3 regions of the Virgibacillus xinjiangensis genome follow, and region 1 is predicted to be linked to each of the others. Evidence: predicted binding sites of a transcription regulator. Region 1 holds the regulator's gene; each other region holds the start of a gene.
The links. The regulator LexA, encoded in region 1, represses DNA repair genes until DNA is damaged. The targets are predictions, from matches to a motif close to CGAACATATGTTCG.

Region 1 (3,282 bases):
ATGGTTCATAAAGTCTGTCCACAATGTATAAGCCATTGGGGCAGCGCCCATAGGCAAACCCGGGTGTCCGGAGTTTGCATTCTCGATCGCGTCGATCGACAATGTACGAATGGTGTTGATTGATTTCTGTTCAATTGCGTTTGCCATTTAAAATCTCCTTTACTCTTTCTGTCTGATAAGTTTGTCACATATACATTCTATAATGAAACATTTCACATAACAAGTCTGAGTTCTGCTCCTATGGAAACGTAAAATTAAATTTAGTGCTTTTTATTCCTGTCTTGAAGATCCCTTACTTTTTGAGGAGTTACATCGTTCCCATCAGGATCCATGACTGTCATCGATTTGAACTGGTTTTTAAACGACCTGCGGACATTTTTCAAGTATTCTTCCCGAAGCTGTTTCTGTTCCTCTTTTTCCGTTTCCGTCAATCCGTCTTTCTTTGATTTTTTGGAAAGCTCATTGATCCGCTCAATTTTTCCTTTTGATAACATGGTCTATAACCTCCTTGGCTGTCCTGTCCAACAAACTAAAAGAGCAGGGACAGTCTCGTCCTTGCTCTTCATCTTATCTTTCCATATGGACATTATCAAGTATTTTGATACTCCTTGTATCTACGGTGTACCGTCGCTTTCGAGACAGGGTAACCCAAGTTATTCAAGGTCCTGGCAATTTCTTCAAACGTAAGTTTATTCTGTCTCAACCGTACTACTTCTTCTATTGGGAAATCGACTCTCTCCCTGCCTGGGGCATTATTGCGGTTGGAAAGGTTATCTGCTGGGTTGAAGCCGTTGCTGACCGCCTTTTTCATTCCTCTCTTAATTTTGGTATTATGGATTTTACGTTGATATTCCTCTACGATTCCTACAATTTGGAGAACCATGGAATCGGACTCGGAAAGTTCCAATTCTCCATCGTGGATTGCGGTATAAACTGGAACCTTGAGTTTTTGCAGCTGATGGAACAAAGCGATTTTGGTATTTCCCCGGCCGAGCCTTGTCTCATCCTGTATTAGAAGACAGTCAGCTTTTCCTTCTGTAAAATAATCCAGCATTTCAAATACCCCGTCCCGGTCAATATCATAACCGCTCTTCTGTTCTTCTATGGTGGCAACCACTTCAAAACCGAAATTCACAGCAAGATCATTAAGTTCCTTCCTCTGCCTTGCGAGTGATGTTTCCTGTTCGGTTTTATTCGTACTTACTCTACAATACACGATAGCTTTCATTGGACAAAACCCCTTGTGTTAATCTCAGCTGGTTATCATAGCAAAATAAAGAAACCCCAACATTAATATAAAAGTAATTATATAAAATGCATCGGTCTTTGTTATTTTACCAAACATTCAGCATTCCTCCCACTAAAATATAAGAACTATTGTTCGCATACAAATCATGTTAATACGAACATACGGTCCTGTCAACCGTTTTTTCGAACTAACGTTTGCATTAGCTAGTACCGAATGGTAAACTATCACTAGTAAATTCTATGTGCGAGGTGTTTGATAGATGACTAAGCTTTCAAAAAGGCAGCAAATGATCCTTGATTATATAAAAGAACAAGTCGGCGATAAAGGTTATCCACCTTCCGTCCGAGAAATCGCTGAAGCAGTCGGACTGGCTTCCAGCTCCACGGTACACGGGCATTTATCCAGATTGGAGAGCAAGGGCTTCATCAGGAGGGATCCTACAAAACCGCGTGCTATAGAAGTCTTGAATCTGGAAGAGGAAAACAATATTCCAAGAGAAGAAGTTCGGTATGCCCCAGTCATAGGTAAAGTTACAGCAGGCTTGCCTATAACTGCCGTGGAAAATATCGAAGAGTTCATTCCTCTCCCTGATTCCACTGCAGGTACGGATGATAATCTATTTATTCTAGTAATTGATGGGGAAAGTATGATAGAAGCTGGAATACTTGATGGGGACATGGTCATCGTAAAGCAGCAGAACACTGCTCAGAACAGTGATATAGTGGTAGCGATGACCGAGGAGAATGAAGCGACAGTAAAACGGTTTTTCAAAGAGAAGGATCATATCCGTCTTCAGCCGGAGAATGCTACCATGGAACCTCTCATCTATGACAATGTGACGATACTTGGAAAGGTAATAGGTCTCTACAGGAATATCCATTAAAAAAGCTGCCATGTGGCAGCTTTTTTAATGTTCCTTGCCCATATACATGCTAGAATTGGACTGCTAATTTCGAGCAAACATTTCCTATACAATATAATTTTGTCTTCGTTTTGCAGATGCCCCTCGCGGTACATACAAATTAAAAAGAACTTCCATTCATGAGCCGCTTTCCCATACTTAATCTGCTGATTGGTCTATAGGCAAGCGGTAAGGCAGCGGGTTTTGATCCCTGATTCGCTGGTTCAAGCCCAGCTAGACCAGCCACCCCCACCATAGTTGGTCCAATAAGGTACAACACTGCCAAGTAAACCCGGACAGTGTCGTACCTTATTTTTCATATCGCGTGCACACCCCATTAAACAGAGAATATACTGGCAAGGAATCACAACTATAACATTAGGGATGTGGAGACATGATACAGCTGCCCGGACTGGATTTTGAATCAGCATTCAATTGGGCTTCCGATCCCATTGAACATACGATTCTTAACCAAATGCATAGCCAGCCTGTCGTTTATTCCTACCAATCTATTGATGGATTACAGTTTGAATTAAAGTTGCGCAAAAATATCATAAGGAGTGCCAAAGCACTGAATGAGAGTGAAGCAAAATTTGAAACCTTTAAAAACTCCCGCTGTAACCCCGATTTTTGGCATCGTACAAATGTTGGAGGGTTCCGTTTAAGACAGGATGTTTCGCCAGCTGATGGTATCTTGGATATATACAAAAACAGCTCTTTGTATGGCTTTGAATGTGCTACAGCTATATTGATCATCTATTACCATGCTGTACTGGAGTCCATCGGAGAAAGATTGTTTAATCAATATTTTCAACAGCTATATTTATACAGCTGGCATCATGATACAGATCTGGGTATCCAACGAATTCAGACAGAATATATATTGCCAGGCGATGTTGTTTATTTCAACAATCCCGATTTCCATCCCGAAACGGACTGGTGGAGAGGAGAAAATGCAGTAGTTTTGGAAGACGGCATGTACTTTGGGCACGGTATGGGGATTACGACCGGGGAACGGATTATCCAATCTTTAAATCAACAACGAAGACCAGGTGGAACGCGATCAGCGTATTTAATGCGTTCCGCTACCAGGCCTTCTTTTGGCCATCTCGCTCGTATCACTTCGCTTTCT
Region 2 (3,282 bases), on a different contig from region 1:
TTTTCTTCTTTCTGCGTCAGGCGGGTTTCCTGCTTTTGTACTTCCAGCCGGCGTTCACGGAGTTCATCATCCGTCTTTTGACGCAACTGGTGAATCTCGTCCTTCGCTTCAAGAAGTGCCTCTTTTTTGGAGGCGTCTGCATTTCTGTGTGCTTCATCAACGATTTGTTTTGCCAAATCTTCAGCACTTGAAATTTTAGCTTCTGCAATAGATCTACGAACCAGATAACCAACAACAATACCGACGATTAGAGCAAGCAAAATGGAGATGACTAAGATTATAATGTCCACGATTTCACCTCCTATTGCTATAAAATTGTACCTTCATATTGTCGGCATATACCAAGTTCAAGGGCATAGAAAATAATACATCTTATAATAAAAATTATAAAATTATACAATCTAATTTTAATTGTCTCCTGAAGTAATGTCAAGAAAACGTAACAATTATTAATGTAGGGATTATTTCTGGTAAATACAGAAAACCTCTGCTTAACTCTAGCAGAGGTTTTGCTATAACGATTATATGACCATTAACAAGATTACACGTCAAAACTTTCCTGACCAGCCTCTTCCGTCTCCTCGGCCGACTCGTCCAGACTGTGATGAGCTCGGATTGCTGTTTGTATTTCTGACATGATATCTTCATTTTCTTTCAAGAACTGCTTGGCATTTTCCCGGCCCTGGCCTAACCTTTCCTCGTTATAGGAATACCATGCACCGCTTTTTTGGACGATATCAAGATCGGAACCGATATCCAGCACTTCACCTTCTTTGGAAATGCCTTCACCGTACATGATATCGACTTCAGCTTGTTTGAATGGTGGAGCCACTTTGTTTTTAACCACTTTGATTCTTGCTTTGTTTCCGACCATATCGTTACCCTGTTTCAAACTTTCAGCACGGCGCACTTCCAACCTGACAGAAGAATAGAATTTCAGCGCCCGTCCACCCGGAGTGGTTTCTGGATTGCCGAACATCACGCCGACTTTTTCACGAATCTGATTGATAAAAATCGCTGTCGCCTTCGATTTGTTGATGGCACCAGAAAGCTTTCTTAGTGCCTGAGACATGAGGCGCGCTTGAAGACCGACATGGGCATCCCCCATCTCTCCTTCAATCTCTGCTTTAGGAACAAGTGCTGCAACAGAGTCGACAACAATGATATCTACAGCCCCGCTACGTACGAGCGCTTCCGCAATTTCCAGTGCTTGTTCCCCGGTGTCCGGCTGTGAAAGCAGGAGTTCATCCACATCTACACCTAGAGCCCTTGCATAAGTTGGATCAAGAGCATGCTCAGCATCGATAAAAGCAGCTTGCCCGCCCTTTTGCTGTGCTTCTGCAATCGCATGGAGTGCTACAGTCGTTTTACCGGAAGACTCCGGTCCGTAAATTTCTACTACTCTTCCTCTCGGATAGCCGCCGATTCCCAGTGCTACGTCCAACGCGAGTGACCCGCTTGGAATGGTTGCTATCTTCTGTTCTCCCTGTTCACTCATCTTCATGATGGACCCTTTGCCGAACTGCTTCTCTATTTGTCTCAAAGCCATATCTAAAGCTTGTTTTTTATCACTCAATATGGTTGCCTCCTTTAATCATCTATTCCTATCATACATGGTTTTAATAGATTTGCCAAGAAAAAACGAATAAATGTTCTCCTATTTCCGGGCCTCTTTCCGATAAGAAATAGAATAATAGACACATGAAACAGTCTAAGAAATTACTTTACAGCATCCGGAATCAGCAAAAAATCAATTCAATGCCTCAAAAATAAGTTGCAAACCTTTGAGAACAGCTTTTTTTCTAATAGAGTTCCTCGTCCCATGGAGGGTGAACTTTTCAACTGAAACCATACCGTCCCTAGGCATGATGGCAATAAAAACGGTTCCCGCAGGATGGCCCTCCACCTCTTCTGGCCCGGCAACGCCAGTAAAGCTGATTCCTATATCCGCTCCTAGTTTCTGGCGGACTCTTTCAGCCATTTCCATGGCACATTCCCTGCTGACAGTCCCATTTTCCCGGATTGTTTTTTCAGAAACTCCAAGCACATTTTTCTTGACTTCCTCAGTATAGGATACAATCCCGCCGGCACACACCTTGGAAGCCCCCTCTACAGAGACAAGCCTCTCTGTGAACATTCCGCCAGTGAGGCTTTCAGCAGCAGCTATCTGTTTATGTTTTTCTTTCAGCAGCGACACCACCTGCTCTTCTATGGAGTCCTCATCCATTCCCACAAAATGCTTTCCAACTTTTGCTAGTATCTGCTGTTTTGTTTCCTCTATAAGCTCATCTGCTTCCTCCATGGTATCTGCTTTGGCAGTAAGGCGGATGACGACTCCCTCCTCTTGTGCCAAAGGGGCAATAGTGGGATTGCTCTGAGCCTGAATCAAACTGCTGACTTTATCTTCCAGCAAGGATTCACCAATTCCAATGAACTTGAGGACCGCTGACTTGATGACCCCCTTCATTCCTTTCACTTGCTGTAAATAAGGCAACACAGCATGTTCCGTCAACCATTTCATTTCCCGGGGAACCCCCGGGAGAAAAATCCAGGTTCTGCCTGCATGCTCGACGATCATGCCCGGAGCCATTCCCGCTTTATTTTCCAATACCTTTGCCCCAGCAAAAACACGGGCCTGTTTTCGATTGTTTGGTGTCATATCCATTTGTCTTTCTTTAAAGAAAGTTTCTATTTTTTTCATCGAAGAAGCATGTTCTACCATTTGCAAGCCGCTGATTTTTTGGAAAGCTTCTCTTGTCAGATCATCTTCTGTCGGCCCCAACCCTCCAGTAACCAGGATTATATCAGACCTTTTCTGTGCGCCCGCGAAAACCGCTGTTACTCTATCCAGATTGTCCCCTACCACTGCATGCTGATAGACATTTATTCCTGTTGCGGCAAACTGCTTAGAGAGCCATTGGGCATTGGTGTTGGCAATCTGCCCAAGCAGCAATTCAGTACCAACGGCAATGATTTCAGCTTTCAACGGTTTCGTCATTTAGAATCCCTCATTACATGCCAATTTTTTATAAAATAGTCCACACCAGAATAGACGGTGAAGAACAGTGCAGCATAGAGCATGATGATATCAAACGGCAGTCCAATATAGGAAAAAGGAAAGTTATGGAGCAGTAATGCTGAGATCGCTACAATCTGGGTAACCGTTTTTAGTTTCCCCATGCTGCTAGCTGCAAGTACTAACCCTTCTCCAGCTGCAACCAAACGTAGACCTGTAACTGCAAATTCTCTGCTGATGATCAGGATAACTACCCATGCTGGGGC
Region 3 (3,282 bases), on a different contig from region 1:
TACTATGGCAAATACAGCTTCAGCAAACGGCCAGCAATATAATTCTGCCAAACTCTGGCAAATCGCCCTTTTTGCCCTTAATAACACTGCAACAAACTTGTATTTATTCATTATTGGTTTCGTATCTTATTATGCAACTGGTGTCGCCGGACTGACGGTTGTAGTAGTCAGTGCTGTCATCGGGTTGAGCAGAGTATTCGATGCTATTACAGATCCGATTATCGGCTACATCATCGATAAAACGGAGTCGAAATTCGGTAAATTCAAGCCGCTAATGCTGCTTGGAAATCTAATTCTCGCCAGCTCGGTACTCATTATGTATAATGTCACGCATTCCTTACCGCAAGCCATGCAGCTGCCTTTCTTCATTATGATGTATGCCATCTATATTATTGGATATACATTCCAAACTGCCTGTACGAAAGCGGCCCAAACCGTTTTGACCAACGATCCGAAACAGCGTCCATTGTTCAGTATTTTTGATGCCACCTATAATATCGGGGTATTTACAGGCGGGCAGATTTTTGTTGCCTCCTATCTGGTGGGCAAACACGGTGACTTTACCATGTCCTTGTTCACCGAATTGAATACCTACGCAATTGTTACAGCAGGTATCTTTACCATTCTGGCTGTGATCGCCATCAATAACAGGGATAGAAAAGAGTATTATGGACTCGCTGATGCCACCGTCCAAACCAGATTCCGTGACTACTGGCCGATCCTTAAAGGAAACAGGCCGATGCAAATGTTGGTCATCGCAGCGTCTACGGACAAAATTGCTGGTATGGTTCTCAGGCAGCCTGCCGTCTACATTATGTTTTTCGGAATCATGATCGGTGATTACGCACTCAGTGGAACCATTTCTTTGATTACCATTGTTCCAACGCTTTTGATTACATTCCTCGGAGTTAAAATTGCAACAAAAACAGGTTTAAAAAGTGCACTGGTGAAAGCAACATGGCTTGGGATCATCACAGCTTCCCTGCTGATTGTATTCTTCCTGCTCATTGAACCTACAACAATTTCTCTTGAGAACATCGGTTTGACTACCTTGATTTTCCTTCTCCTCTATGCAATATTGAGAGGTATTGAAAGCTTGACACCTGCGATCGTCATTCCAATGATTGCAGATGTATCCGACTATGAGACCTATAAGACAGGACGCTACGTACCAGGAATGCTCGGAACCATCTTCTCCTTCATCGATAAGGCGATGTCTTCCTTGGCACCGGCACTTGTAGGTATTACTGTAGGATTCATAGGGTATGAAAATGAATTCCCACAATTAGGAGAAGCTTTGACCACTCCATTACTGATCGCAACGATGGTATTGATGTTCGGTATTCCAATTGTCGGCTGGATCATTACCCTTACTGCCATGCACTTCTATCATTTAGATGATAAGAAAATGAAAGAAGTGCAGACAGAAATTGCAGCAGTCAAAGAAAAAATGAAAGAAGAAGGTACAACGGCTATATAAGGTGAATGATACTCCCCTTCCGAGGGGGGTATTCTTTTTGTCCAAAAAGATGGGGCAATGACCCGCGGCAATGGCTCATCCGCGGACAGGGTTATTCTATATATACATCCAGCACCTGGTCGGCCATGATTTTTCCTTGTCCTTCCAGTTGGATACAGTTGTCGAGAGGATTTATTCGGGAGATTTTTCCCTTTGCCGTCAAGTAATCCCGGCCATTATAATACTTGATCTCCACAGGAAGGCTGTCATGAGCGGCCATCTGCAATACCCTGTTGATTTCTGTCAGCTTCTGTTCATCCAAAATGGGCATTGGCCTGGCCTCCCTATCCTCCCACATATCTTTCAACATCTGGATATGCTCAGGAAGCATCAGAGAGGTCCACTTCATATTTCCGCGATCATTTACTTTTCCCATTATGCTCCCACCTTTCTTCGGACTGGGTAGGCCGATAGAATCCGGTCCAATTTGAATTTGCGCACCTCTTTTTTGGTATAGCAATAAGCGAGAACATACTCCCCCTCCACTTTTACTACTCGGATGATCCGCTGGGAAATTTGGCCGTTTCCAGATAGATAAATCATCTCCAGCTTCTGTGTGCCACCCGAAATACGTGTAAATAATTCTTTCATGGATGCCCCTCCTTCAAGAACTGTTGTTCCGAACCTTTGTTCTTATCATAACACGAACGAAAAATTTTATGCAACGTAAATCTCTGTCATATTGAAGCGCTAAATGTGTGGCTAAAACATCAAGTGTGGCGGGAGATAGAGGCTGAATAACCAATTATTTGTCTAGTTTTATCACTTGTCTACTTTCGTAGAACAGTGACTTCTTTTGTGGAAACCATTGATTCCGTTAGAAAAGGTTGCCATAATGAATTTGTTGGGCCACCAAATAAATAAATCTGTACGATTGAAAATGTAGAGGGGAAAAATATAATGGACCAAATAATAGAACCAGTGGAGCCTGAACTACCCATGGCCATCCTAATGAAAAAAGAAGAAATGATAGAACTTGGACTGAGATATGGTTTAGCCAATGAAAAAACAATTGAATGCAGCCAGCAGCTGGATGATCTCCTGAACAAATTCACACATGGAGAGATTCGGTAAAGACCGACACATAATAGAAGCAAAAGAAGAAATCCCTGAGGCAATAGCGATGCATCAGGGATTTCTTTAGTTTCGCTCGATGGACGTTCACAGGCATGCAGCCCCTTAGAGATGGGTATAGTTCTCTACTAGGAAAGGAGGAACCGTCCATGAATCAGAAACGAGACGAAAAAAATCTCCCAGATCATTCTGCTTCCTATTGGAGAAAAGATAAAATATCAAAGATTTTTCCACCTCTAAAAGAAAATATCAAAGCCGACACCACTATTATCGGCGGCGGCATGACCGGCATTCTTGCAGCTTATATGCTGGCACGTGAAGGGAAAAATGTTGTATTACTGGAAGGCTCTTCCCTTCTCGACGGAACCACCGGCTTCACCACAGCTAAAGTAACCGCCCAGCACGACGTGATGTACAGCCAGTTGATTGAGATGCATGGAGAAGAACAGGCTGGCTTTTATTATGATGCACAAGTGGAGGCTATGGATGAAATCAGGGCGATCATCGATAGACATGAGATTGATTGTGATTTTAAGTATCAAGATGCCATCCTCCATGCAGGCACAGGCCAAGGAAAGCGAATGCTGAAGAAAGAGAAACATGCTTATGATATGATCGGCATCAAAGGTGAGCTGACCGATCAGACCTCTCTTCCCTTTCATACCGAGAAGGCATTGATCATGAAAGAT

Region 2: a site for LexA is predicted at 1,643-1,656, ahead of recA (recombinase RecA). Genes of this name have one in related genera too.
Region 3: a site for LexA is predicted at 2,140-2,153, ahead of ACFOGI_RS09700 (WYL domain-containing protein). Genes of this name have one in related genera too.

Annotation. Positions count from the first base shown of each region.
Region 1 covers NZ_JBHRSA010000004.1:19,473-22,754, reverse strand. The annotation lists gene tkt (transketolase) at 1-147, opposite strand, end outside; gene ACFOGI_RS01060 (DUF896 domain-containing protein) at 261-494, opposite strand; gene ACFOGI_RS01055 (YneB family resolvase-like protein) at 590-1,228, opposite strand; gene lexA (transcriptional repressor LexA) at 1,509-2,132, shown strand; tRNA gene ACFOGI_RS01045 (tRNA-Gln) at 2,323-2,396, shown strand; gene ACFOGI_RS01040 (protein-glutamine gamma-glutamyltransferase) at 2,545-3,282, shown strand, end outside.
Region 2 covers NZ_JBHRSA010000030.1:19,411-22,692, forward strand. The annotation lists gene rny (ribonuclease Y) at 1-290, opposite strand, end outside; gene recA (recombinase RecA) at 542-1,576, opposite strand; gene ACFOGI_RS07070 (competence/damage-inducible protein A) at 1,751-2,998, opposite strand; gene pgsA (CDP-diacylglycerol--glycerol-3-phosphate 3-phosphatidyltransferase) at 2,995-3,282, opposite strand, start outside.
Region 3 covers NZ_JBHRSA010000041.1:67,077-70,358, forward strand. The annotation lists gene ACFOGI_RS09690 (MFS transporter) at 5-1,480, shown strand; gene ACFOGI_RS09695 (YolD-like family protein) at 1,572-1,895, opposite strand; gene ACFOGI_RS09700 (WYL domain-containing protein) at 1,895-2,110, opposite strand; gene ACFOGI_RS09705 (aspartyl-phosphate phosphatase Spo0E family protein) at 2,420-2,593, shown strand; gene ACFOGI_RS09710 (FAD-dependent oxidoreductase) at 2,743-3,282, shown strand, end outside.